DNA from 3 places in the Paenibacillus sp. MABNR03 genome. Region 1 is predicted to be linked to each of the others. Evidence: a T-box and tRNA genes for the amino acid it is inferred to sense, from the RefSeq annotation. Region 1 holds a T-box; the other regions hold tRNA genes.
The links. A T-box is a leader RNA that pairs with one kind of tRNA and senses whether it is charged. The one in region 1 lies ahead of leuS (leucine--tRNA ligase), so its partner is inferred to be a tRNA-Leu.
Positions count from the first base shown of each region.

Region 2: it has a tRNA-Leu gene. The T-box ahead of leuS (leucine--tRNA ligase) is inferred to sense a tRNA for this amino acid. The anticodon was not compared.
Region 3: it has a tRNA-Leu gene. The T-box ahead of leuS (leucine--tRNA ligase) is inferred to sense a tRNA for this amino acid. The anticodon was not compared.

Region 1 covers NZ_JBCIYR010000003.1:393,539-401,370, forward strand. The annotation lists gene AAIH57_RS16940 (nicotinate-nucleotide adenylyltransferase) at 1-135, shown strand, start outside; gene yqeK (bis(5'-nucleosyl)-tetraphosphatase (symmetrical) YqeK) at 119-685, shown strand; gene rsfS (ribosome silencing factor) at 703-1,050, shown strand; gene AAIH57_RS16955 (CvfB family protein) at 1,047-1,952, shown strand; gene AAIH57_RS16960 (class I SAM-dependent DNA methyltransferase) at 2,065-2,835, shown strand; gene AAIH57_RS16965 (phosphotransferase family protein) at 3,003-3,953, shown strand; T-box leader at 4,048-4,311, shown strand; gene leuS (leucine--tRNA ligase) at 4,384-6,828, shown strand; gene comER (late competence protein ComER) at 6,809-7,654, opposite strand.
Region 2 covers NZ_JBCIYR010000002.1:701,078-708,909, forward strand. The annotation lists gene urtD (urea ABC transporter ATP-binding protein UrtD) at 1-480, shown strand, start outside; gene urtE (urea ABC transporter ATP-binding subunit UrtE) at 458-1,153, shown strand; gene AAIH57_RS11740 (hypothetical protein) at 1,176-1,829, opposite strand; gene AAIH57_RS11745 (XRE family transcriptional regulator) at 1,886-2,089, opposite strand; gene AAIH57_RS11750 (urease accessory protein UreF) at 2,358-3,059, opposite strand; tRNA gene AAIH57_RS11755 (tRNA-Leu) at 3,484-3,566, shown strand; gene AAIH57_RS11760 (glutathione peroxidase) at 3,708-4,184, opposite strand; cyclic di-AMP (ydaO/yuaA leader) riboswitch at 4,562-4,735, shown strand; gene AAIH57_RS11765 (hypothetical protein) at 4,852-5,250, shown strand; gene AAIH57_RS11770 (HAD family hydrolase) at 5,398-6,081, shown strand; gene AAIH57_RS11775 (Nramp family divalent metal transporter) at 6,241-7,536, opposite strand.
Region 3 covers NZ_JBCIYR010000001.1:8,697-16,528, forward strand. The annotation lists gene AAIH57_RS00055 (carboxymuconolactone decarboxylase family protein) at 1-319, shown strand, start outside; gene AAIH57_RS00060 (C40 family peptidase) at 399-863, opposite strand; cyclic di-AMP (ydaO/yuaA leader) riboswitch at 869-1,000, opposite strand; tRNA gene AAIH57_RS00065 (tRNA-Leu) at 1,362-1,446, shown strand; gene AAIH57_RS00070 (X2-like carbohydrate binding domain-containing protein) at 1,770-5,663, shown strand; gene AAIH57_RS00075 (helix-turn-helix domain-containing protein) at 5,946-7,832, shown strand, end outside.

The DNA of each region.
Region 1 (7,832 bases):
GAGATGCCCTTGGTGGATATATCATCCACAGCTGTTCGGAGAAGACTCGCGAAGGGACATTCGGTGCGGTTCATGATCCCTGATGCAGTTCATCAATATATTGTAAGGAGCGGTTTATATGGAACTAAGCCGTGAAGAATTGATTCAGGCCGTTTCAGGTCAGATGCCGGAGAAGCGCTGGAAGCACACGCTTGGCGTGATGGAAAAAGCAGTCCAGTTGGCGGATAAGTATGGTGCAGATCCGGTGAAAGCCGACCTGGCAGCCATTTTGCATGATGTCGCCAAATACTGGCCGGTATCCGAGATGGAAGCAGTCATCCGTGAGAACGGATTGAACGAAGAACTCTTGCAGCATGACAAGCAGCTCTGGCACTCTGAAGTAGGTGCCTTTATTGCACAGCGTGATTATGGTGTTGATGATCCGGAGATTATTAATGCGATCCGCTGGCATACTTCAGGCCGTGTAGGGATGAGTCTGCTGGATAAGGTGGTTTGTCTTGCTGACTACATCGAACCAGGAAGAGATTTCCCTGGGGTTGAGCACATTCGGGAACAAGCGGAGCGTAGTTTGGAGGAGGGGCTTATTGCAGGCTTTGACTCCACGATCAGCTTGCTGATCTCGCAGCGCCGGGTTATATATCCGCTGACCATGTTATCGCGGAACGATCTGATTGCACATTTATAAAATATGGAGGTTGGTTCATGACATTATCATCGAAAGAACTTATGAATATGGCGGTAACTGCCGCTGACGATAAAAAAGCATCCAACATTGTAGCACTGGATCTGGTTGGTATCTCGCTGGTAGCAGACTATTTTGTGATCTGTCACGGGAATTCCGATACACAGGTACAATCCATTGCAACGGAGATTCGCAAACAGGCGCATGCGGCTGGTGTGAACATCAAAGGTATCGAGGGCATGGATTCCGCACGTTGGGTCCTGATGGATATGGGCGACGTGGTTGTGCATATTTTCCATCGGGACGAGCGAGAGTATTACAACATTGAGCGCCTGTGGTCTGACGCCAAAGTGGTGGAAACGGTATGAGTTTGATTGCAGGAACGGTCGTCTCTTTGCCGGTTGACCGTGAAGTATCTCCGTTTGGCTATTTTTTGACGACGGGATCGGAAGATGTACTGCTCCATTATACGGAACTTACACGGGACGTTAAAATTGGAGAAACGCTGGAGGTCTTTTTGTTCTTTGATACAGAGGACCGTTTGGCAGCGACAATGAAAAAACCATATCTCACACTCGGTGAAATGGAACGGCTGGTCGTGGCCGATATTCATCCACGCCTCGGCTGTTTCCTCGAGATGGGACTTGGGCGGCAATTGCTGCTCCCGATCCGTGAATTGCCCGAACTGGAAGAGCTGCGTCCTCAAGTCGGCGATGAAGTTTTTGTGATTATGGAACATGACAAGCAAGGACGTCTTCGCGCCAAATTGGCCGGAGAACGCGAGCTTGCGCCGCTGTCGTTCCACGCTCCAACATCGTGGTTGAATGAATGGGTTGAAGCTACAGTGTACAAGCCGCTGCAGATGGGTACATTTGTGCTCGTTGAAGGTGGAGTGCTTGGCTTTGGTGCCATCGGCATGATCCATTCCTCCGAACGTAACCGGATGCTGCGCCTTGGCGAAAAAGTGAAATGTCGGGTAACGCTGGTTCGTGAAGACGGACGTGTCAATTTGGCAATGTCCCCTCGCAAAGAGGTTGGCCGTAACGAAGATGCAGACAAGCTGCTCGCGTTCATGAAAGAGCGCCCTACGGGCGGGATGCCTTATTCGGATGCAACTCCGCCGGATATTATCAAGCAGCGCTTTGGGATCAGCAAATCTGCTTTCAAGCGTGCCCTGGGCAAGCTAATGAAAGACGGACTGGTGACGCAGAAGGAAAACTGGACGTACTTGTCGGAGTCGGCTCCCAAAGATTCGAATGAAGGCAAATAGTCGTTAACGTCATATTAAATTGAGGAAGGGCAGGGCAAGGCTGGGTGAACTCCGGACGCCCCTGCTTTTTCTTTTGGAATCGGAAAATGAAATTGAAAGTGCGGTGCCTGACATGTCTTACCGTAAATTTGCTTATGTGTACGATGAATTAATGGAAGATATGCCTTATCCGGACTGGATAAGGTTTGCAAGAACAGCGTGGGAGCAGCATGGCATGCCTAAGAGTGTCGCCGAACTTGGGTGTGGAACGGGCTCAATTACGATTCCGCTGGTAAACTCGGGTTTTGAAGTGACGGGCATTGACCTGTCTGCAGATATGTTATCTGTTGCACGAAGCAAGATGGAAGGGACACCTCAGGGTCATCGATTGTATCGTGAAGGCAGTGTCCGCTGGGTTCAACAGGATATGCGGGACTGGAGGGTGCCGGAGCCAGTTGATTCGGTCATTTCCTTTTGTGACTGTATCAATTATCTGCTTGAAAAGGAAGATGTCGTACGTACGTTCCAGCGAACCTATGAGATGCTGAAGCCAGAGGGAACATTTCTGTTTGACGTGCATCATCCCGATACTCTGATTCGCTATGAAGAGGAGCAGCCTTTTGTGCTGGACGAACGCTCGGTATCGTATATTTGGACCTGTGACATGGATCGTGATCGGTGTGAGATTGAACATCATCTGAGTATCTTTTCCAGAGTGGATGATGGCAGCAAGGACATGTATCAGCGATTTGAAGAGGTTCATGTTCAGCGTGCATATGATCCGGATTGGATGAGACTGGAGCTGACGAAGGCTGGCTTCAGAGATGTCCGCGTATATGCTGATTTTGAGTGGAAAGAAGCTGGAAAAGGCGCACAGCGGCTGTTTTATGTTGCGGTGAAATAGGATTGCATATGGAAACTGCCCTTATGATGATAAGGGCGGTTTTTTTTCTTGATTTTCGTGATAAAAGGCATTGTCAGCAGGGCGGAAGGGAGCCATAATGGATAGATGGAAAACGCTTTCCCTTAGCTTGGTGGGTAGGAATTGTAATTTGATTTAGGCGGTGCACAATGGAAAGTACATATAAAACAAGGCTGACTTCTGAACAACTAAACGGAATTGCCAAACAGCATTTTAACACAGACATCAAAGATTATAAGGAAATGATTGATGGTTGGGCCAACCATGCCTATTTTATGACGCTAAGCAATGGCAAGGTGGTCGTGCTCAAAATAGCCCCTTCTGCGATAAATAAACCCATGCGCTGTGAACAGGATCTGATGATTGCCGAAGTGCAGGCACTTCGGCTCGTAGAGGAACTCAAAGATGTGCCCGTTCCCCGCGTCTTGGCGCATGATTCCACACGCAGTATTGCTCCGGCGGAGTATTTTATTATGGATTATATGCCAGGCACTCCCTACAACAAGGTCAAAGATCAGTATAATGCGGCAGAACAGGAAAGGATTGAACAGCAGCTTGGTGCTTTAAATCGCCGAATAAATGAGATCAAAGGTGAGAAATTTGGTTACTTTTCGGAGAAGAAACCGAAGTACACCACCTGGAAGGAAGCATTTCTGAGTCTGATGGATGACTTGCTCACTGATGGACAAGAGGCTGGCGTCCCCGTTGATTATGATGATCTTAAGGTATTAATTTTGGAGAAGTCCGATGTGCTGGATGATGTCAAGGAAGCTGTGCTCGTCCACTGGGATCTGTGGGATGGCAATGTTTTTGTGGAACAAGGGCGGATTACGGCCATTATTGATTTTGAGCGGTCACTCTGGGCAGATCCACTTATGGAGCACTACTTCAGTCATTTTAATTATACACCGGGATTTGTGAAGGGTTACGGGAGGGCTATAACAACCGATAGTGAACGAAAACGAAGAAGTTTATACGATCTGTATTTTGACCTCGTGCTCAGGATTGAATGCTCATACCGGCAGTATGATAATCAGGAACACATTCAGTGGACGATTAATAACTTGGAAGAAGGAATCGATCGATTTCGTTTATCCTGAGCGAATGCTGTTGAACAGTACCATTTATAGTCAACGCAGCGCGTAATATTGACTTTGGTCTTGCTTTTTTATATAATGTTCCCGATATTGTATACATATTTCGATGATAAGGAACAGTAGTGGGTCCTGTACATGACAGAGAGTCGGCGGTTGGTGCAAGCCGATTGACAGTATTTCACGAACTCGCCTTGGAGAAATGCGGTGATTACACCATCCTGTGTTTGAATGGCAGCATTCGTTCAGGAATGGAAATCCGCATCGGTTAACCGCCGTTACAGGTCCAAAGGGAGTGGATGACGAAGCACGTTCGTCCGCTAACTAGGGTGGTACCACGGGAATTCAACCTCTCGTCCCTAGCGCTGCAAACGCTACGGGATGCTGAGGTTTTTTTGTTGCAATAAATGTGAATAACCAAGAGGAGGAACAATAGATGAGTGAGAATCACCAGCCGAAGCACGGCTACCAGCCGCAGGTTATGGAGAAAAGTTGGCAGCAGTACTGGGACGAAAACAAAACGTTTAAAACGGGTGAGGATCCGGGTAAACCGAAGTTTTATGCATTGGATATGTTTCCTTATCCATCCGGTTCAGGTTTGCACGTAGGTCACCCGGAAGGTTATACGGCAACGGACATCGTTTCACGTTTCAAACGTATGCGCGGTTACAACGTGCTTCATCCAATGGGTTGGGATGCTTTTGGTCTGCCTGCAGAACAGCATGCATTGGACACGGGAGAGCATCCACGGGAGATCACTTTCCGGAACATCGACAACTTCCGTCGTCAAATTAAGTCCCTCGGTTTCTCGTATGACTGGGATCGTGAAATTAGCACAACAGACCCGGAATACTACAAATGGACGCAATGGATCTTCATTCAGCTGTACAAAAAAGGCTTGGCATACGTGGATGAAGTGCCAGTTAACTGGTGTGAAGCCCTAGGCACGGTACTGGCTAACGAAGAGGTTATCGACGGCAAGAGTGAGCGTGGTGGACATCCGGTTGTTCGCAAACCGATGCGCCAATGGGTTCTGAAAATTACGGAATATGCTGAACGCTTGCTGGAAGATCTGGAAGAGCTGGACTGGTCCGAAAGCATCAAGGATATGCAGCGTAACTGGATTGGTAAATCGACGGGTGCTGAAGTTGTATTCGCCATTGAGGGCAGTGAAGAAGTCATCAAGGTGTTTACAACACGTGCGGATACCCTGTTCGGTGCCAGCTTCGCCGTTCTTGCTCCTGAGCATGAATTGGTAGAGGCCATTACAACAGCGGAACAACGTGAAACCATTAAGGCTTACCAGGAGCAGGCTTCCCGCAAGAGTGATCTGGAACGCACAGATTTGGCCAAGGACAAAACGGGTGTATTCACTGGTGCCTACGCGATCAATCCGGTCAATGGTGCCAAACTGCCTATCTGGATTGCGGATTATGTTTTGGCAGGATACGGTACAGGAGCTGTTATGGCTGTTCCGGGTCATGATGGTCGTGACTGGGAATTTGCGAAGCAGTTTGGTCTGGACATCATTGAAGTTATTCAGGGTGGAGACGTGACACAAGAGGCGTATGCCGGAGACGGACCGCATGTGAATTCCGACTTCCTGAACGGACTGAATAATGAAGAGGCTATTGCAAAAATGATTGCCTGGCTGGAAGAGAACGGCAAGGGACAAGGGAAAACAACATACCGCCTGCGCGATTGGTTGTTCAGTCGTCAGCGTTACTGGGGAGAGCCGATTCCGATTCTGCACCTGGAAGACGGAACGATGAAAACCGTGCCAGAAGACCAACTTCCATTGCTGCTGCCGGATATCGACCAGATTAAACCTTCGGGTACGGGAGAATCACCACTGGCAAATGTAACGGATTGGGTAAATACGGTAGATCCTGAAACGGGAATGAAGGCACGCCGCGAGACCAATACGATGCCGCAATGGGCGGGCAGCTGCTGGTATTACCTGCGCTTCATCGATCCGCGCAACGATAAGGAATTGATCTCCCAGGAGAAACAGCAGCAATGGTTGCCGGTTGACCTCTATATCGGAGGAGCCGAGCATGCGGTTCTTCACCTGCTGTATGCTCGTTTCTGGCACAAAGTGCTGTATGATCTGGGCGTGGTTAGTACCAAAGAGCCGTTCCACAAGCTGGTGAACCAAGGCATGATTTTGGGAACCAACAATGAGAAAATGAGTAAGTCCCGTGGCAATGTCATTAACCCGGATGAAATTGTGAATGAATTCGGAGCGGATACATTGCGTCTGTATGAGATGTTCATGGGGCCTTTGGAAGCTACGAAACCGTGGAATGCGAACGGGGTTGAGGGCATGTACCGCTTCCTGTCACGTGTATGGCGTCTCTTCATTAACGAGGATACTGGGGCGATCAACGACAAGATCACTGTGGATGGCGGAACGGAAGAATTCAAACGCACCGCTCACAAAACGATCAAAAAGGTTACGGATGACCTGGAGCATCTGCGTTTCAACACAGCGATCAGCCAACTGATGATCTTCATCAACGATGCTTACAAAGCAGATACACTGCCGCGTGAAGCAATGGAAAACTTTGTACAGCTGCTGTCACCACTGGCACCACATATGGCGGAAGAACTGTGGAGCCGACTTGGACACGAGGGAGGAATCTCCTACGTGGCTTGGCCAGAATATGACGAGTCCATGACGGTGGATGCCGAAGTGGAGATCGTAGTCCAAGTAAACGGTAAAATCGTAACCCGTGCCACGATTGCGAAGGATCTGGATGCACAGGGGATGCAGGACTTTACGATGGAACTGGCGCCGGTTAAACAGGCTCTGGAAGGCAAGACCATTCGCAAGGTCATTGCCGTTCCAGGCAAACTGGTTAATATTGTTGCCGGTTAATCTCACCGGCTCTGAATAATTCATCGAGCTTTAACAAGTCTTCTTCATACTTGTCATGGGTCGTGTGAATAAGGCTGTCGAATACACCGTCCAGGCTGACCTTCATTAGGGCAAGTGCCTGTGCGGTAATGCCTCCGGGTACTGCAACGCGAGCCTGAAGTTCTTGGGGGGTATATCCTCCTTCCGTGAGCAGCTTGCCTGTTCCAAGGAGCATTTCACCTGCAAGGGCGCAGGCATCTGCGCGTTTGATCCCTGTAAGCTTGACGGCACTCTCGATCCATTGTTCCAAAAAGAAGGATATGAATGCAGGTCCGCAGCTGGAAAAGTCGGATGTAATCCGGGTGCAGGCTTCCTCCACCTGGTAAGGTTTGCTGAAATGACTGAGAAGCCCTTCCAGAACGGAGCGGTCTTCCGTGGTCATGCGCTCGCCGTGAATGCACAGGGATGCTCCGCTGCCGACCTGGTGCGTAACGCTGGGAATAACCTTGGAGACTTTGCAAGGAAGTGAAGATTCCAGATGGCGCAGCTGCACGGGACTGGTAATCGAGACGATCATATGATTGGGATTTACAACAGGCAGGATGTCGTCAATAACATGTTTGAATTCGAGCGGCTTCACGCACAAAAATATGATATTGCTTCGGATGACAGTTTCCCGATTGCTCTGCGATTCATGCAGGCCGGGATAACGGAGGGATAACTGACGTACTTTGGAAGGGGTCCGATTGCTTGCAGCGATCTGCCGGGGCTCCAATGCTCCGGATTGGATCAAGGCATAGATCAGCAGGCTTCCCATGCTGCCGGTTCCGATAAATCCAACCTTCATTGTTTCAGGCCTCCTTTCATGCTTTACGGTACTGGCGCAGTTCGTTCCTTCTAGTCTATGCATCAGGACTTGTATGACATGACATGAAAAAAGAAAAGCTTAATTTCACCAGCAACATTCAACGGTTCGGAAGCACCGCCCGTTTTCAGAATGAACTATTTTGAAGACAGGGAGAGGT
Region 2 (7,832 bases), on a different contig from region 1:
CAGGAAAATCTGGCTTTGGCAGCGGAAAGTCAGCGTTCCCCTCTACGGACTCTTCGAATTCCGCGGTATGGGAAAATAAGTGCTGCGATGGAACGGGTTATTCAGCAGATCGGTTTACAGGATCGTGTGTATACACGAGCAGGAGCACTCTCTCATGGAGAGAAGCAATGGCTCGAAATTGGCATGCTGCTGCTTCAGGAACCACGTGTGTTGCTGCTGGACGAACCGGTTGCGGGAATGACTGATGAAGAGACGCATAAAACGGGCCGTTTGTTACAGGACATTGCACAGGAACGTTCGGTTGTGGTTGTGGAGCATGACATGGAGTTTGTCCGTGAGTATGCGGCAAAGGTGACGGTGATGCATGAAGGCAAGCTGCTGAAGGAAGGGACCATGGCGGAGGTACAGGAAGATCCTCGGGTAGCTGAAGTCTACTTGGGCAAAAGGAGGGATGATCATGCTGTCATTGCAGCGAATTGAATCTGGTTACGGAGAAAGCAATGTGCTGCGTGGTGTGAATCTCGATGTGCAGGCTGGACAGGTGGTATGTCTGATGGGCCGTAACGGTGTCGGCAAAACAACACTGATGAAAACACTGATGGGCCTGCTCAAAACCCGGAAGGGGAACATTCAGTGGAAGGGGCAGGATATATCCGCTTTGGACCCGGCAAAACGGGCCAAGGCCGGCATTGGATATGTTCCTCAGGGGCGTGAGATTTTCCCGCAGCTCACAGTAAAGGAGAATCTGCTGCTCGGTCTGGAGACAGCCGCACCGGGAGTGAAGGCGTTCCCTGAGGATGTGCTCGCGATGTTCCCGGTCCTTGCCACCATGTATGGACGTCAGGGTGGAGATTTGAGTGGTGGCCAGCAGCAGCAGCTTGCCTTTGCGCGAGCGCTTGCCTCGCGGCCCGGTTTGTTATTGCTGGATGAACCAACCGAAGGCATACAGCCTTCAATTGTTGAGGATATCCGGCAGGTCATCCTGCAAATCAAGGCAAAAGGCGACATTTCGGTGCTGCTCGTTGAACAGAGCATCGACTTTGTGCGCGGTGCTGCGGATTATATCTACGTCATGGACAAAGGTGCAATTGCATTGCAAGGTTCACCGAAGGAACTGGATATGTCTCAATTTGAACACCATCTGTCGGTATAAACCGGAGTGTGTCTGGTCCCGGTCATGATCGTTTGTCCAAAATATTGGAGTACTTAGGGTATAGGCGTCGAATGCAGTCTGGACAGATGTCGTGCGTAAATTCGGCGTGCGTGTGTTTCTCCAGGTAACTTTCAACTGAATTCCAGATGTCTTGTTCATCCTTGATTTGTTTGCAGACCGCGCAAATGGGAAGCAGTCCGCGTAGTGTGCGCACCTCTGACAGAGCTTGCTTCAGCTGCTGTTCGATCTGCTTCTGCTCCGTGATGTCTGTGTGCGCAATCAGGGCAAGTTCTATCGGAAGCGAAGGATCTGACTGGGGCAGAGGCGTTAGTTCCAGACGGAACCACCTTATGTCCAGGTTCGCAAATTGCAAGGATATGTCGTATGTATGGCAATGGTCAAAGGAGTGCTGAGTCTTCTCAAAATGCTGGATGATTGCCTCGATTCTCGTTCTCTCCTCATAAGCTGCCCATGTCTGAAGCAGATGAAGATAATGAAACGTTTCGGAAGACAAACGGTAGATGTCTGATCTATTCTGTTCCGAATACAATTGCCCAAGTCCATTTTGCCATGCGGTATTGCAGCTGCGGATTCTCCAGTTGCGGTCGACGATAATGAGTTGATGTCGTATGGAATGGAAGGACAATCTTTCCAGGTCAGTCGTAAAGTAGCTCATGAATGGGCCCTCCTTGGCAATCAGTTAAAGGATAGGGGCGGCATGGTAATGGCGTGTCATCGCAGTTCATCCGGAATTTGCAATAGCTCTGCGACCTGGTTTCGGAACCGGGTTGCTTTTCGTGTGCCATGAATGAGGTTGGATAAACGGTACGGCGGGATGCCGTGCTGTTCACAAAAGGTTTTTTGATCCATCTGAAGCTCAGTCAGGCGTCGTTTGATGGCCCATCCGAACGGAGTCACGGGTTTCTTTTTGTTCAAAAGGGTTCACCCCTTATCGAAGTATTCAACCCGCCTCCGGTTGTGTGAAATAATGGAAGATACGAGCTGTGTATCTTATTATATACGTAATTACGTCATGTAACAATTATAAAATGATAAATTTTAGTGTTTTTGTGTCATTTAATGACGTAAAAACGTGTATAAGACTAGGGAGAATGACAAAAAAGCACGTCAGCAAGGAGGTTGCTGCGTGCTTTTTTATCGTCCGAGGAAGTGTGAGGAAGCGAGTGTCTTGGGGTGAACGGGGTTAGGCCCGGTAGGCATGAAGCCCTGCGCCAAGCATATGGAAGCTGGGGAACAACGATTTCATGGACATTGAGGTTGGCTGTGCCGGTCCATCCGCAGCAGAGGCGCTAACGGTATTCCATTCATGCTCCAGGTCTGCGGCCAGGCGAACCAGCAGTTCCTGCGTAGTATCATTATCCAGAGGGAGGACTTTAGATGCTTCGGATATACATGCACTCATGGCTGAGTGCAAATAACCCATGACCGCTTCCTCGACGGGGATTTCGAGGTGGTGGTTGATCCAGGCGTGAACAGTGGAGAGGCAGCCTACAGACTCGTATTTGGCAAGGGTGTGTTCGAGCTGGCTGAATTCAATCCAGGGATGAAGAGCCCGGGCCAGCTTGATCAGTCTTTTGCCCATGGCGGTGGCTTGATCCCTTAGATCAGCAGGAGTTCGCTGAACGTGAACCAATTTGTCAATGAGAGCCGTTCGCCATGTGTCGTTATGATCTGTTGCACTGTAGATGCCCTTGATTGCCATACCTTCAAGTCGAACAATGCTGGGGTGCAGCTGGCAGCGCATAAAGGATTCCAGATCTGCAGCATTTCGAATACTACCTTCAGAGATATGCACATCCATACCAAAGGAATGGGTAAACCCTCCGACCTGGATGGAGGAATCAAGCAGTTTAACATAATCGAGCAGCTTATTCCCACGGTTCACGGTCTTTCGCCTCCTACGTTCGTTAAATGTTATATTAAATAACATTTATACTCCTTTTTGGTTCCTCTTATGCTTTTAAATCCGAATTATATGATATATATATTCACATAAATATCCGTATTTTGTCAATAAAATCTTTGGAATTCGGTTAAAACAATTTAAATGTTAACATACATAACTTTTTAGGTAATGTAAATGTAGGGAAAGGGATGGGGACTCGAGAGATCATCTTATTGGGATGCTAAATTACATGAATATAGATGGAAAATGATTTGAAATTTAATGTATGCAATCGGTAAGCGATCATGACGATAAGAACCGATATTTGGAGAAAAAACACAGGAGAATGACACTTTTTAGAAAGTGCTTTACTTTTATATCATAACCCTGTATAATCATTTTTGTTGCCGATTATTTACGACATGCGGTCGTGGTGGAATGGCAGACACGCTATCTTGAGGGGGTAGTGGGCGTATGCCCGTGGAGGTTCGAGTCCTCTCGACCGCATCATAAAGTACGATAAGAAGAGGTTTTCCGATGGAGGAAAGCCTCTTTTTTTTGCGTTTGTAGATAGCGTAAAAAAGGCCATCCCCAGTAGAACCTGACTTCCTGGGGTTCTGTGCTGATGATGGCCGCTGTGTGGTGCCTTTATTTCAACAACTTCTCGATATCTGCCTGAATTTGGTCAGGAGTCGTTTTTGGAGCATAACGCTTCACGACACGTCCGTCCTGATCGACAAGGAATTTGGTAAAGTTCCATTTGATGGCTTTGGAGCCGAGCAGTCCCGGTGCTTCTGTAGTCAGATGTTGGAAGAGAGGATGAGCGCTTGAGCCGTTCACGTCGATTTTCTCAAACATGGGAAAGCTTACACCGTAATTCATCTGGCAAAACTCGGCAATATCATCGGATGATCCTTTTTCCTGGGCGAACTGGTTACTCGGAAATCCCAATACTTCAAACTGACGATCTTTGAATTTGTCGTAGAGTTCCTGCAGACCTTCAAATTGCGGGGTCAGTCCGCATTTGCTCGCCGTATTTACAATCAGCAGCACCTTGTTGCGATATTCGGACATTTCCACTTCCTGTCCCCGAAGGGTGGTGACTTTGTAGTCATAAACGGTTATGATGTATCGCCTCCATATAATAATAGTTGAGTTCATTATTCGTATACTTATATTATATTGTTTACAATTAGATAATGCAAAATTAATAAAAAGATATTTCCCCTTTATTGGATGTTTAAATGATCCTTAAATTCCAGACATTTTTCATAAAGACGAGAATTAGTGAGCTTTATCGAGATGGATGGAGAATGGGAATGTTGTAAGCGCTATTATTAATAAGTAATGGCATAAATTCGTCATTTCGGTGATCTGTACAGACTTTACACCAACATGGCGCGGGTGTATGATTCATATCGTAATTTCTATTTCAATTAAACTTAACATGAAAAACGAAACAAACGATAATATCGCTCTGATCAATACACGAAACTGGAACGATGTTTTAATCGCTGAGTTTCCATTCATTCATGGGTGGGAAACGGGGGAACCAATCGGAATGGCTGTGCAATGCAGCTGGTCCATGGGGTGAATTTTTCGGTGCAAGCCGGAAATAGGGCGACTCTCGCGCCCGAATCCGTCAGCTAACCTCGTAAGCGTTAAAGGGAGAGGCAACAAGCCGTACGCATATTCATGGCGTCTTCGTCATGGGTTATTTAAGAAGCGTTCGGGGAGGCCTTGGTCCCCCACGCTTCTTTTTTGTTGTCTTTTCACGCCAAGGGAGGAACGAATGATGGATAATGAGATGATTTTAGTAACTGCACCGAATGAAGCGGGGCGCAAGTTTATCAAGCTTTTGATGTACAAAAAAATGTCGTTTGCCGTTCTGACCAACAGTGCAGGGGAAGAGCGGAAACTCCGGAGAATCGGAGTGGAGAACGTGATCCGCATGAATACTGCGGAAGCGCAGAAATGGTTTCTGCCGCAGTCCAGCGTAGGCAACGTTTTTATTTTTGAGAACAGTCTGAACCTGACCTGCAGGTATTTGCAGATCTGCCGTTCATGGACCTCGAAATCGCTATGCGTGATCACCGAACAGAGCCATCCCAAAGGGATTTACCGTGGAATGGGAGCAGACCGGATTGTATATTCCCTCAATGGAGAGGTTGGCTTTTTGCTCAATGGTTAATGTGATGACTGCCGATTGATCCGGTGTGAGGTGCCTGTTATAATTGAATTTATGGAAAAATGGAATTCTGAGGAGACTCATGCATGATGATGGGTCTTCTTTTTTATTGATCAAGGTTGCGTTCATGGCTAACAAGGAGGAATAGGCGTGCCGGATGTACGTGGATTAAAGTGGTTGTTTTTTGATGTAGGAGACACGTTGGTAGACGAATGGGAGCCGGTAGATGATATTATCGGGCAGTTCGTAAGAGAAGCCTGTTCACTTGGATATCCGGTGAAGATTGAGATGGTGCGAGAGATATTCGCCTCCTGTTACCGTAAATATGAGCAGTGGCCCATGAAGGTAGCGATTCGGACATTAATTAGTGATGAACGTCATAGGGAGCAGATTCAGGAGAAGCTGAAGTTCCGGAAGGAGCTGGAGAAGCCTTTCGCTGCTGCTGATGCTGTGCTGAAGGAGTTGTCACGCCATTATCGGATTGGCATTATTGCCAACCAGAGCCCGGGGACAGCTGAGCGACTGGAGAGTTATGGTTTGCGCAGGTACGTCGATGTACTGGCCTGTTCGGCAGAAGAAGGCGTATCCAAGCCGGACCCGGAGCTGTATGCAGTGGCCCTGAAACAGGCTGGATGCGAGCCCGGGGAAGCTGTAATGATTGGAGACCGGATTGATAACGATATCATTCCTGCCAAGAAGCTGGGGATGCGAACAATTCGGATCCTGCAGGGTTATGGACGGTTTCAGCCTGAACTGGAGGGTCAGGAGCACGCGGACTGGACGATCGAAAGTTTGGAACAGCTAATTCCTTTACTCGTGTCTAATGAAGAATAGCGGGTAAAGTATATTTATAGAAGCCTAGCGAGCGTCATCAAATTGTGGACAAGGCAAATGTACGGCATTATAAAAGGCTGATCGCTTCAAGTATAGCTACTTGAGGAGATCAGCCTTTTTTGAGTTGACATCCGGCTACCGGGACCCTGTTCCCTCTTATTAGAACAGCATAATGGTCTGGATGATCAGATAGACATTTAGGATAACGATCACGGCAGCGATGATCCAGGAGACGATTTTGAGCCACAGTTTGTTGGCGAATGCCCCCATGCTTTTTTTGTCACTTGTGAACATCACGAGTGGAATGACCGCAAATGGCAGCTGCAACGATAGGATCACCTGGCTCAATATCAGCAATTCTTCCGTTCCGTGCTCCCCGGCGATGGCGGTCACAATAACAGCAGGGATGATGGCAATTAATCGGGTCACCAAGCGGCGCAGCCAAGCCGGAATCCGAATGTTCAGGAAACCTTCCATGACAATCTGTCCGGAGAGTGTGCCTGTTAGTGTAGAGTTCTGACCTGACGCCAGCAGGGCGACACCAAACAGGATGCTTGCAATGGTCGTGCCCAGCAGTGGTGTAAGCAGGTGGTAAGCATCTGTGATCTCAGCAACCTGAGTCATGCCTGCACTATGAAATACAGCTGCGGACACGATGAGTATGGCTGCGTTAATAAACAGGGCCAGCGTCAACGCGATGGTTGAATCCATGGTGGAGTACCGGATAGCTTCTCTTTTTCCTTGAGGCGTCTGTTCGATCTGACGAGTCTGTACGATGGAAGAATGCAAATACAGATTATGCGGCATGACCGTTGCTCCGATAATACCGATGGCGATATAGAGCATCGCTGGATTTTGCAGTATCTCGGCACTTGGTACAAATCCGGTGAGTACTCCGCCCATATCCGGTTTGGCAAGGAACAGATCAATCCCGAAGCACAGGGCAATGGTTGCCATCAGCACGATAACCAACGTTTCCAATGCGCGAAATCCCTTATTTTGCAGCAAAAGGATAAGCAGGACATCCACGGCCGTAATAATGACGCCGTATAACATGGGGATGTTGAACAGCAGCTTCAGCGCGATGGCTGAACCGATGACCTCGGCCAGATCGGTAGCTGCAATGGCCAGTTCACACAAAACCCATAACATCATAACAACCGGCATACTGAACCGCTCGCGGCAAGCCTGAGCCAGATCCCGTCCTGTAACAATACCGAGCTTGCCAGCGAGTGACTGCAGTACCACTGCCATAAGATTTGAGATCAAAATGACGGATAAAAGGGTATAGCCGAATTGTGAACCACCGGCAATATCTGTTGCCCAGTTACCCGGGTCCATATAACCAACAGCGACCAGATAACCGGGGCCGACAAAGGCGAGGAATTTTTTCCACCAGGCGGCGTTTTTCGGAACCTTCATGGAGCTGTGGGCTTCCCCGAGTGAAGGAGCCATGCCTGCTGCAGCCAACGGCTCAGCCGAAGCAGAGTTGAATGGATTTTTTTTGCTCATGCATAATCACCTGACTTTTTAATATTGATTGTATTGATATTCCGAGGATGAAGGCGGGAAGCTTTCATTTGATATGTCTGAAAATATATGTCGTTACTTACATTGTACTCATTCAATAATTTTTGTCTAGTGCAACTTTTATGTAGATGGACAAAATGAACTGAAAAGGGAAACGGCCTTTAGTATATTACCCAACCTTGGGAAGTTTACAAATTTATGCCCCAAATAATATATGACGA
Region 3 (7,832 bases), on a different contig from region 1:
GAATGATAAGGTTCATGCTTATAAGGATCAGATTGGAGAATTAAGCAACGCGTTGCCTGGGGTGGTGAAATCGTACCATGAGTTTACCGGGGAATGCTTTCAGTCAGGTGCCATTGATGCTAAAACCAAGCAGCTGATTGCTCTCGGAATCGGATTGTTTGCCAATAACGAGGTATGTACGTTTTACCATGTGGAAGAGGCCCGTGCAAAGGGTGCAACCGACCAGGAAATTATGGAGACGGTAGCGGTAGCAGGAGCCGTTGGTGGCGGTCACGCGCTGTCACAAGGCGCAATGCGTGTACAAAAAGCATTGCACTAGGTTCTCCTTGAGAATGAGTAAGCATAGCAAGACAGAAAAACAGGCCCTGGATTGATCCGGAGCCTGTTTTTTGTCCAACTTATATTTTTCCGAGCATCTTGTTATACATAAATTGTCCAGTTACCCGGCGTGCGGTAACGTAACGTGTGTTAAAATACGGATTTGCTAATTTGGTAATGCTGACACCTTTGCTGCTGGAGGCATGAGCGAACTGTCCGCCACCAATGTATACGCCTGTGTGTGAAATGCCTTTGCCTGAAGTGTTGAAAAACACCAGATCACCTGTCCGCAGATTCGCTTTGGATACCGGAGTACCTGCTTTGGCTTGCTGTTGTGATGTACGTGGTAATTCAATACTATATTTTTCAAAAATATATCTCATAAACCCAGAGCAATCAAAACCGGCCAGCGTCGTGCCGCCCCACTTGTAAGGTATGCCAGTCATGCTGTTAACGACGGTGTTGATACTGTTTGCCTCAGTGCTTGCTGCACCGGATGTAAATAGAACGGCTGCTCCAAAAATAGAAATGATAAGCTTTTTCAAAATCAATGTTCTCCCTTCGATGCCTACGGAGTTAGCTAAGGGTTCGGTAGAAGGTTCCCTATATTTCCTATGTATAAGAATAATTCACCCAAAATGGTTCCCCCGTTTTCAAACATGAAACTCGGCAATTGAATAATTAAGTTTTTGTAACCTTTTGAAACTATATTGCATAAATGCGTAATTGTCAAACGTTTCTTCCTCCTTCAATGTTAACGGAATTCAAGACTTTTTGCAGAATAGAGTAGTTCCGAATGATTATTTATGATGACAAAAAAGTAATTTGTGTTTCAACAGGGGAGAATTTGGACAAATATTTTGATTGGAGTAAAAAGAGAAGAGACGATTCGTTTCCGACATGTAAAGTGAGGTCATTCTGACTTCAGCGCTCTCTATATGCCTTTGTGATATATCCATTTATTTTAAGTGTTGACACTATGAATTCCACATGATATATTATTTCTTGTCGCCGCGATAGATTATCCCGGAGATATACCATATGCGGTCGTGGCGGAATTGGCAGACGCGCACGGTTCAGGTCCGTGTGGGCTAACCCCCCGTGGAGGTTCGAGTCCTCTCGACCGCATCATAAGAGGAAAAGGTTTCTCGTTAGGCTAACGCCTGCGAGAGACCTTTTTTTATGTCTTTTTTGAGGAACGGAACTCCCAACTCTATTGAGGATTTGCCACTTGATTGAGGCGTAACAAAAGATAATTCATTTTGGTCTATACCTGAGGTAAAAGGAAAAATGTCTGTTCTATGGCTGATTTGCCCCGTAATCAAGGTGAAATGTACGCAAAATGCCGAATTGTACCTATCCCGGAAGTAGTACATCCACTATTCTCTTCTCGTAAGGAAAGCGCTATCATGAATGACTTGAATTCACATTTCAGAGGGGGTAGGGATGATTTGAAACGAATAGGGAAAAGGATGGCAATGGTTCTTCTGGTGTTCATCATGGCAGCAGTACAGTTTGGTTTTACAGGAACAAAAGATCATGTAGCCGAAGCGGCGGATGCAGCATTGGCCGAGAAACCGTATATGGGCTGGAGCAGTTACAGTATGCAGGTGTATGACCCTTCAGTGAAATGGATATCCGCAGAGAGCATTAAGAAGCAGTCGGATGCCATGCGCGAGAAGCTGCAAGCCCATGGCTATGAATATATCAACATTGATGCGGGATGGAATGGAGACAATGACGAATACGGAAGACCGATCCCTAACGCTGCGCTGTATCCGAACGGATTTCAGGAGGTTATTGACTATGTTCATAACAATGGTCAGAAGATCGGGATCTATCTGATCCCTGGACTATCCATTGATGCGTACAATAAAAATTTGGAGATCTACGGGACGGGTGGAGCATGCCGGATGCAGGACATCGCATACCAGCCGCTCACGGTGATGGATGCCTGGAATGCCTATACCTACAAGATTGATTTCTCGAATCCGTGTGCTCAGAAATACATCGATTCCATCGCCGATCTTCTGGGCAAGTGGGGTATTAACTTTGTCAAATTCGACAGTGTGACCCCAGGTTCGGGAATCAACAATTTGAGCCGGGATGCACGAGGAGATGTGGAGGCCTGGTCCAAGGCTTTGGCAAGACATAATATCTGGTTCGAGCTTTCATGGGCACTGGACCACAACTACGTGGATTTCTGGAAAAAACACGCCAACGGCTGGCGTATCGACTGGGATGTCGAAGCATACGACAGTAATGTGGGTTTGACGCAGTGGGCTAATATTGCACGTCTGTTTCCGATCGCAGCGCTTTGGTGGCGGGATGCAGGCCCCGGCGGGTGGAACGATTTTGATTCGCTAAACGTTGGCAATGGCTCTATGGATGGGCTCACTAAGGATGAGCGGAAGACCGCGATGACGTTCTGGGCGATCTCTTCTGCACCCTTATATACAGGAAATGACATGACCAGACTGGACAGCTATGGACTGGAAATGCTAACGAACGATGAAGTGATTGCCGTTAATCAGGCTGGGCGTCCGGCTCATCCGGTCTCGATCGATACGAAGCAGCAGGTATGGTATGCCAATAATGGAGATGGGACCTACAGTGTAGCCTTGTTTAATCTGGGCAACCGAAGTGCTGAGGTCAATGTCAACTGGAGTGATATTGGCCTGGAAGGCCCCGCATCGGTCCGTGATCTGTGGAGCCACTCTGAACTGGGTACATTTAACGAGGAATTCAGCAGCGGTTTATTGGAGCCTCATGCTTCACGGATGCTGAAAGTAACAGCACTGAGTGGAACATCAACTGTGAATGACGATGATACGGGCATGCGCTATAACGGGGATTGGAAGCGCAATGGAGGCAAGGAACAATTAGAAGGTGCACAGGATTTGAGTATAGTCATTCAGGATTCTACGGGCACGGAACCCACGAATCCGGGTACGGCGAGCGATTCGAATGCTGCAGATGAACCAGCTGCGTCTTCCGTCTCCGGGAACAATGCCACGGTTACCGATGTGGTCTACGTTAACGATGACGATAGTGAGATCCAATACACGGGTTCATGGAACTCGAATTCCGGCAGAGGTTTTGGGGACTACAATGACGATGTGCATTATACGGAACAAGACGGGGATTATTTGGAGTACACGTTTACAGGTACAGGCATTGAGCTGCTGACAGAGAAACATGGAGAGCAGGGAGATATGAGCATCATTCTTGATAATGGAGCGGCAGAACAAGTAAGTGCTTATACCGATGGAGAAAGGGAAGTTCAGCAGGTGCTGTACAGCAAAACGGATCTGCCCAGTGGCACACATACATTGAAGGTAGTTAAGGATTCGGGCCAGTACATGCTTTTGGATGCGCTCAAGGTATCGAAGGAGAAAGAGGCTGGAGGGCAGAACAGTACGATTAGTCCAACTACAGCAGACTTCGACAAGGTAACGGAGCAACAAGCGGATCTGAAAATCACGTTAAACTTGAACGGCAATGTATTGACAGGCTTGGAACAAGACGGGGTTCTTCTCGATGAAAATGACTACGAGGTCGTTGACAACACGTTAACGATCAAGAAGCAATACCTCGCGCAGCTGCCAGTGGGAACAACAGAGCTAAGTGTGGTATTTAGCTCGGGTGATCCGCAGACGCTGACAATCAAGGTGAGCGATACTTCAGGAATCCGGTTCGCAATGATCAATAACGACGATCCCGCCATCAAGTACAGCGGCAACTGGTCACGCAGTACGGGAAGAGCATTCGGTGACTATCAGGATGACGTGCATTACGCCGAGCAGAACGGCGATTATTTTGAGTATGAATTCCGCGGAACGGGCATCCAATTTTATACGGAAGTCGACCCTTCACAGGGAGATATGGATATCTACGTGGATGGTGAATTCAAGGAAACGGTAAGTGCTTACCGTGAAGGACGATTGGCACAGCAAAAGGTGTACAGTATTTCTGGACTACCGGATGGACAGCACACACTAAAAGCTGTGAAAAAGTCCGGACGGTTCATGCTGCTGGACTTTCTAAAAGTGGAAATCCCCAATATCATTCAGCCGGTGAGCGCCATTTTTGACAAAGCTGAATCTGCGCAGGCAGATATTGAAGTGAAGCTTTTACAGGAGCCGGAAAGTTTCAGCAAAATCATGAACGGATCACAAGAACTGGTTGTGGGGACCGATTATGAGGCAGCAGGTGATCGGGTAACATTGAAAAAGTCGTATCTTGCCCAGCAGCCGCTCGGCACGCTGAAACTTAGCTTTGTCTTTGACGGCGACTACCTCAACGATATTCATTATTCGACCGTAGATGGTGATTCATTTGAGTATGTCTTCAAAGGAACCGGCATAAGCATGATTTCACCTACCGGGCCGCAGCAGGGGGAAGTAGACATCTATATCAACGGAAACCTGGTCCAAACGGTAGACACATACAGCCAAGGTCGTAAAAATCAGCAGGAGATATACAGCATCTCGGGAATGACAAGTGGTGTACACACGCTGAAAGCGGTTAAGAAGTCTGGTGAGCTTATGCTCACCGATCAACTGAAATTTACAATCGCTGCCGGGAACGGTGGGCCAACGAATCCGACAAATCCACCAGGACCGTCCGTACCTTCCAATCCAGGGGCACCATCAGCTCCCGTCACACTGCCTCCGGTAACTCCTTCGGAAGCTCCTGAAACAGGAACGGGAGAGGAACCTTCGGAGAACACGGATGATAAGACGATGCGGCATGAGGCCTACATTAACGGATATAAGGACGGTTTGTTCAAACCGAATAACAAGATCACGCGTGCAGAAATGGCAGCTATTTTAGCCCAGGTATATGATAAAGGTGCTGTACAATCGGATGTAACATTCAGAGATGTGGATTCATCCCATTGGGGAGCAGAGGCCATTGCCAAGGTAGCAAAGATGGGACTTATGAAAGGTTACAAGGATGGTACATTTAAACCAAACCAATCATTAAGCCGTGCAGAGATGGCAAGTCTTGCGGCGAGCCTAAATCCGGGTCCCGCCACACCCGGCAGCGGATTTAGCGATATCGGCAGTCATTGGGCAAAGGATGCAATTCTGAGAGCACAAAGCTTGGGAATCCTGACGGGTTACCGTGACGGCACTTTCCGGCCGAATGCGGAGTTGACACGGGCAGAAGCCGTTGTCGTCATTAACCGAGCGCTCAGCAGAGGCCCGCTTACAGGTGTTTCGCAGCCGAAGTGGAAAGATGTCTTACCTTCGCATTGGGCTTTTGGAGATATTGAAGAAGCTTCTGCTGATCATGTTTCGAAGCCTGCTGCAAATGGCGGGGAACAATGGGTGGAATAGTGTGGAAATAGCTTCAGTGAGAAGGGGACCCAAGTGGTCCCCTTCTTTATAATGATACGGAATAATCAAGAGAGAGGATGTTGGTGGTGAAAAAAACGAACACAGCTGCTGCATGACCAAGAAAACATTTGACTAAGTTAAAAAATGAGATAATCTGTGAGTATGATAGCGCTGCCAATATCTCGGTAAGGGAGGGGGTTACCCATTAAAAATTCCAGTGTTTTTCGGAAATTTCTCATTTCGTATGTGATCATTTTGGTTATACCCAGCATTGGTGGTTATATGTCTTATCTCACTTCGATTTCCGTAACACAGTCCATTTCCATTGAGAATGGGATTACCCAGCTTGAGAAGGGCCAAGAAATATTAGAGCGCCGCATGGCTGAAGTCGAAGGTTTCACGAGACAGCTTGCCGTTAATCAGGAACTGAACGTTCTTATGAATGAAAGGGATAACGAAACGAATGTATATGGCATATGGCGAGCCATGGAAAATGTACTGACGTTTGGACAGACAAATGATTTCCTGCAAAATTATTATATTTATCTGGCCAATTATAATTTGATCCTCACCCCGGGCTCTTCCTACAGGCCGAATCATTATTACACCGATTTTCATTATACCGATCTGTCACTGGAGGAGTGGATGAAGGAAGTATTAGATCAAACGCACCGGAGTGAGATCAAGCCGCTCAGTTCCTATGTCAGCAGAGGTCAGCAAACTTCGGTCATTACGTATATGCAGTCATTGCCTTTGGACAGCTTCAATAATTCTTCACCAGCGGTCGCCGTCGTTGTCATTGACGAGAAAATGATTGTTGGACTGCTGTCCAGTCTGACGGATCGATATGGTGGATGGGTTCATATCAGTGATGCGCAGGGAAACACCATCGCGCTGAAGGGCAGCGGAGTATCAGAGATGGCCAAGATGACATCCGATCCGGGTTTTGATCAGAGCAAGGTCAGTCAGTTTTATGAGAATGATCTAGTCATCACAACTCGATCCGATACGAATGGCTGGGTTTACCAGGCAGGGATTCCCCGGGATCTCCTTTTGGAAAATGCAAACAAGATCAAGAAGATGAGTATGCTCATTACAGGTGGTACATTGTTGATCGGCCTGGTTGTTGGACTTATATTGGCCTATCGCCACAGCGCACCGATTAATCGGCTGCTTAGTGTGATGAAAGAGCAGTTTGGGAGAGATGAGGGAGCTTCCAGGAACGAGTTTGATTTTCTTAGCGGGAATATCGCGGATATGATTACCAAGAATAAGCTGCTGGAATCGGAGCTGAATCGGCAGCTTCCACTCGTGAGAGATGCGTTTTTGAAACGACTGATCTCTGGTGAATTCAAATCGCGGGACGAAATTCATTCCGCTGCTGAACAGGCGGATATCCGTTTGCATCAGGGGACGGGGTATGCAGGCATCGTTCAGATTAACGGTTATGGCAGCATGGACAACGTTGAAGTCCTGAATGAGCTGAACGCTTCCCGGCTGCTGCTGAAGCAGGCTCTGAGTGATGTAGGTGTTGATATACTGATGACCGATTGGGGATCGGATAAAGTGGCTACGTTGTTTTTCTCCACGGAGGAGGAGGCTGGCAGTGACCAAACAGTAGAAGATATTACACAGACCATGGAGAATTTGGCACAGGTTATGTTTAATGAATACCGGATCACCATCCAGTCGGGATTTGGCAATTACTTCACTTCCGTGACGGAAGTCAGTCATTCCTTTGACCAAGCCAATCAGGCGCTGGAATACGCCATTTATACGAACCAAAGAGGCGTGATGTGGAATAGTGAAACCCAGATTGAAAATACGACCTATTATTATCCGCTCGACTCGGAGCAGCGCCTGATAACGACGATCCGGGCCGGAGAGCTTGAAGAAGCCAAGCGAATTGTCGAATCGATCATGATTCAGAACATGGAGCAGCGGGAGCTGTCCATGGAGATGAAGCATCAACTTATCGGCGAAATGAAGGGTACCTTTATCAAGCTGCTTGATCAAAAAGCGTTTACGGAATACGATGCCATTGAAAATGTCAAACGGCGGGTCATCGAGATTGGATCTGCAGAGCCTCTGGAATCCGTCAAGTCTGATTTGTACGAAATCATGGAAGAACTGTGCGGACTCATTGCAAACAAGAAGAAGGATATCCAT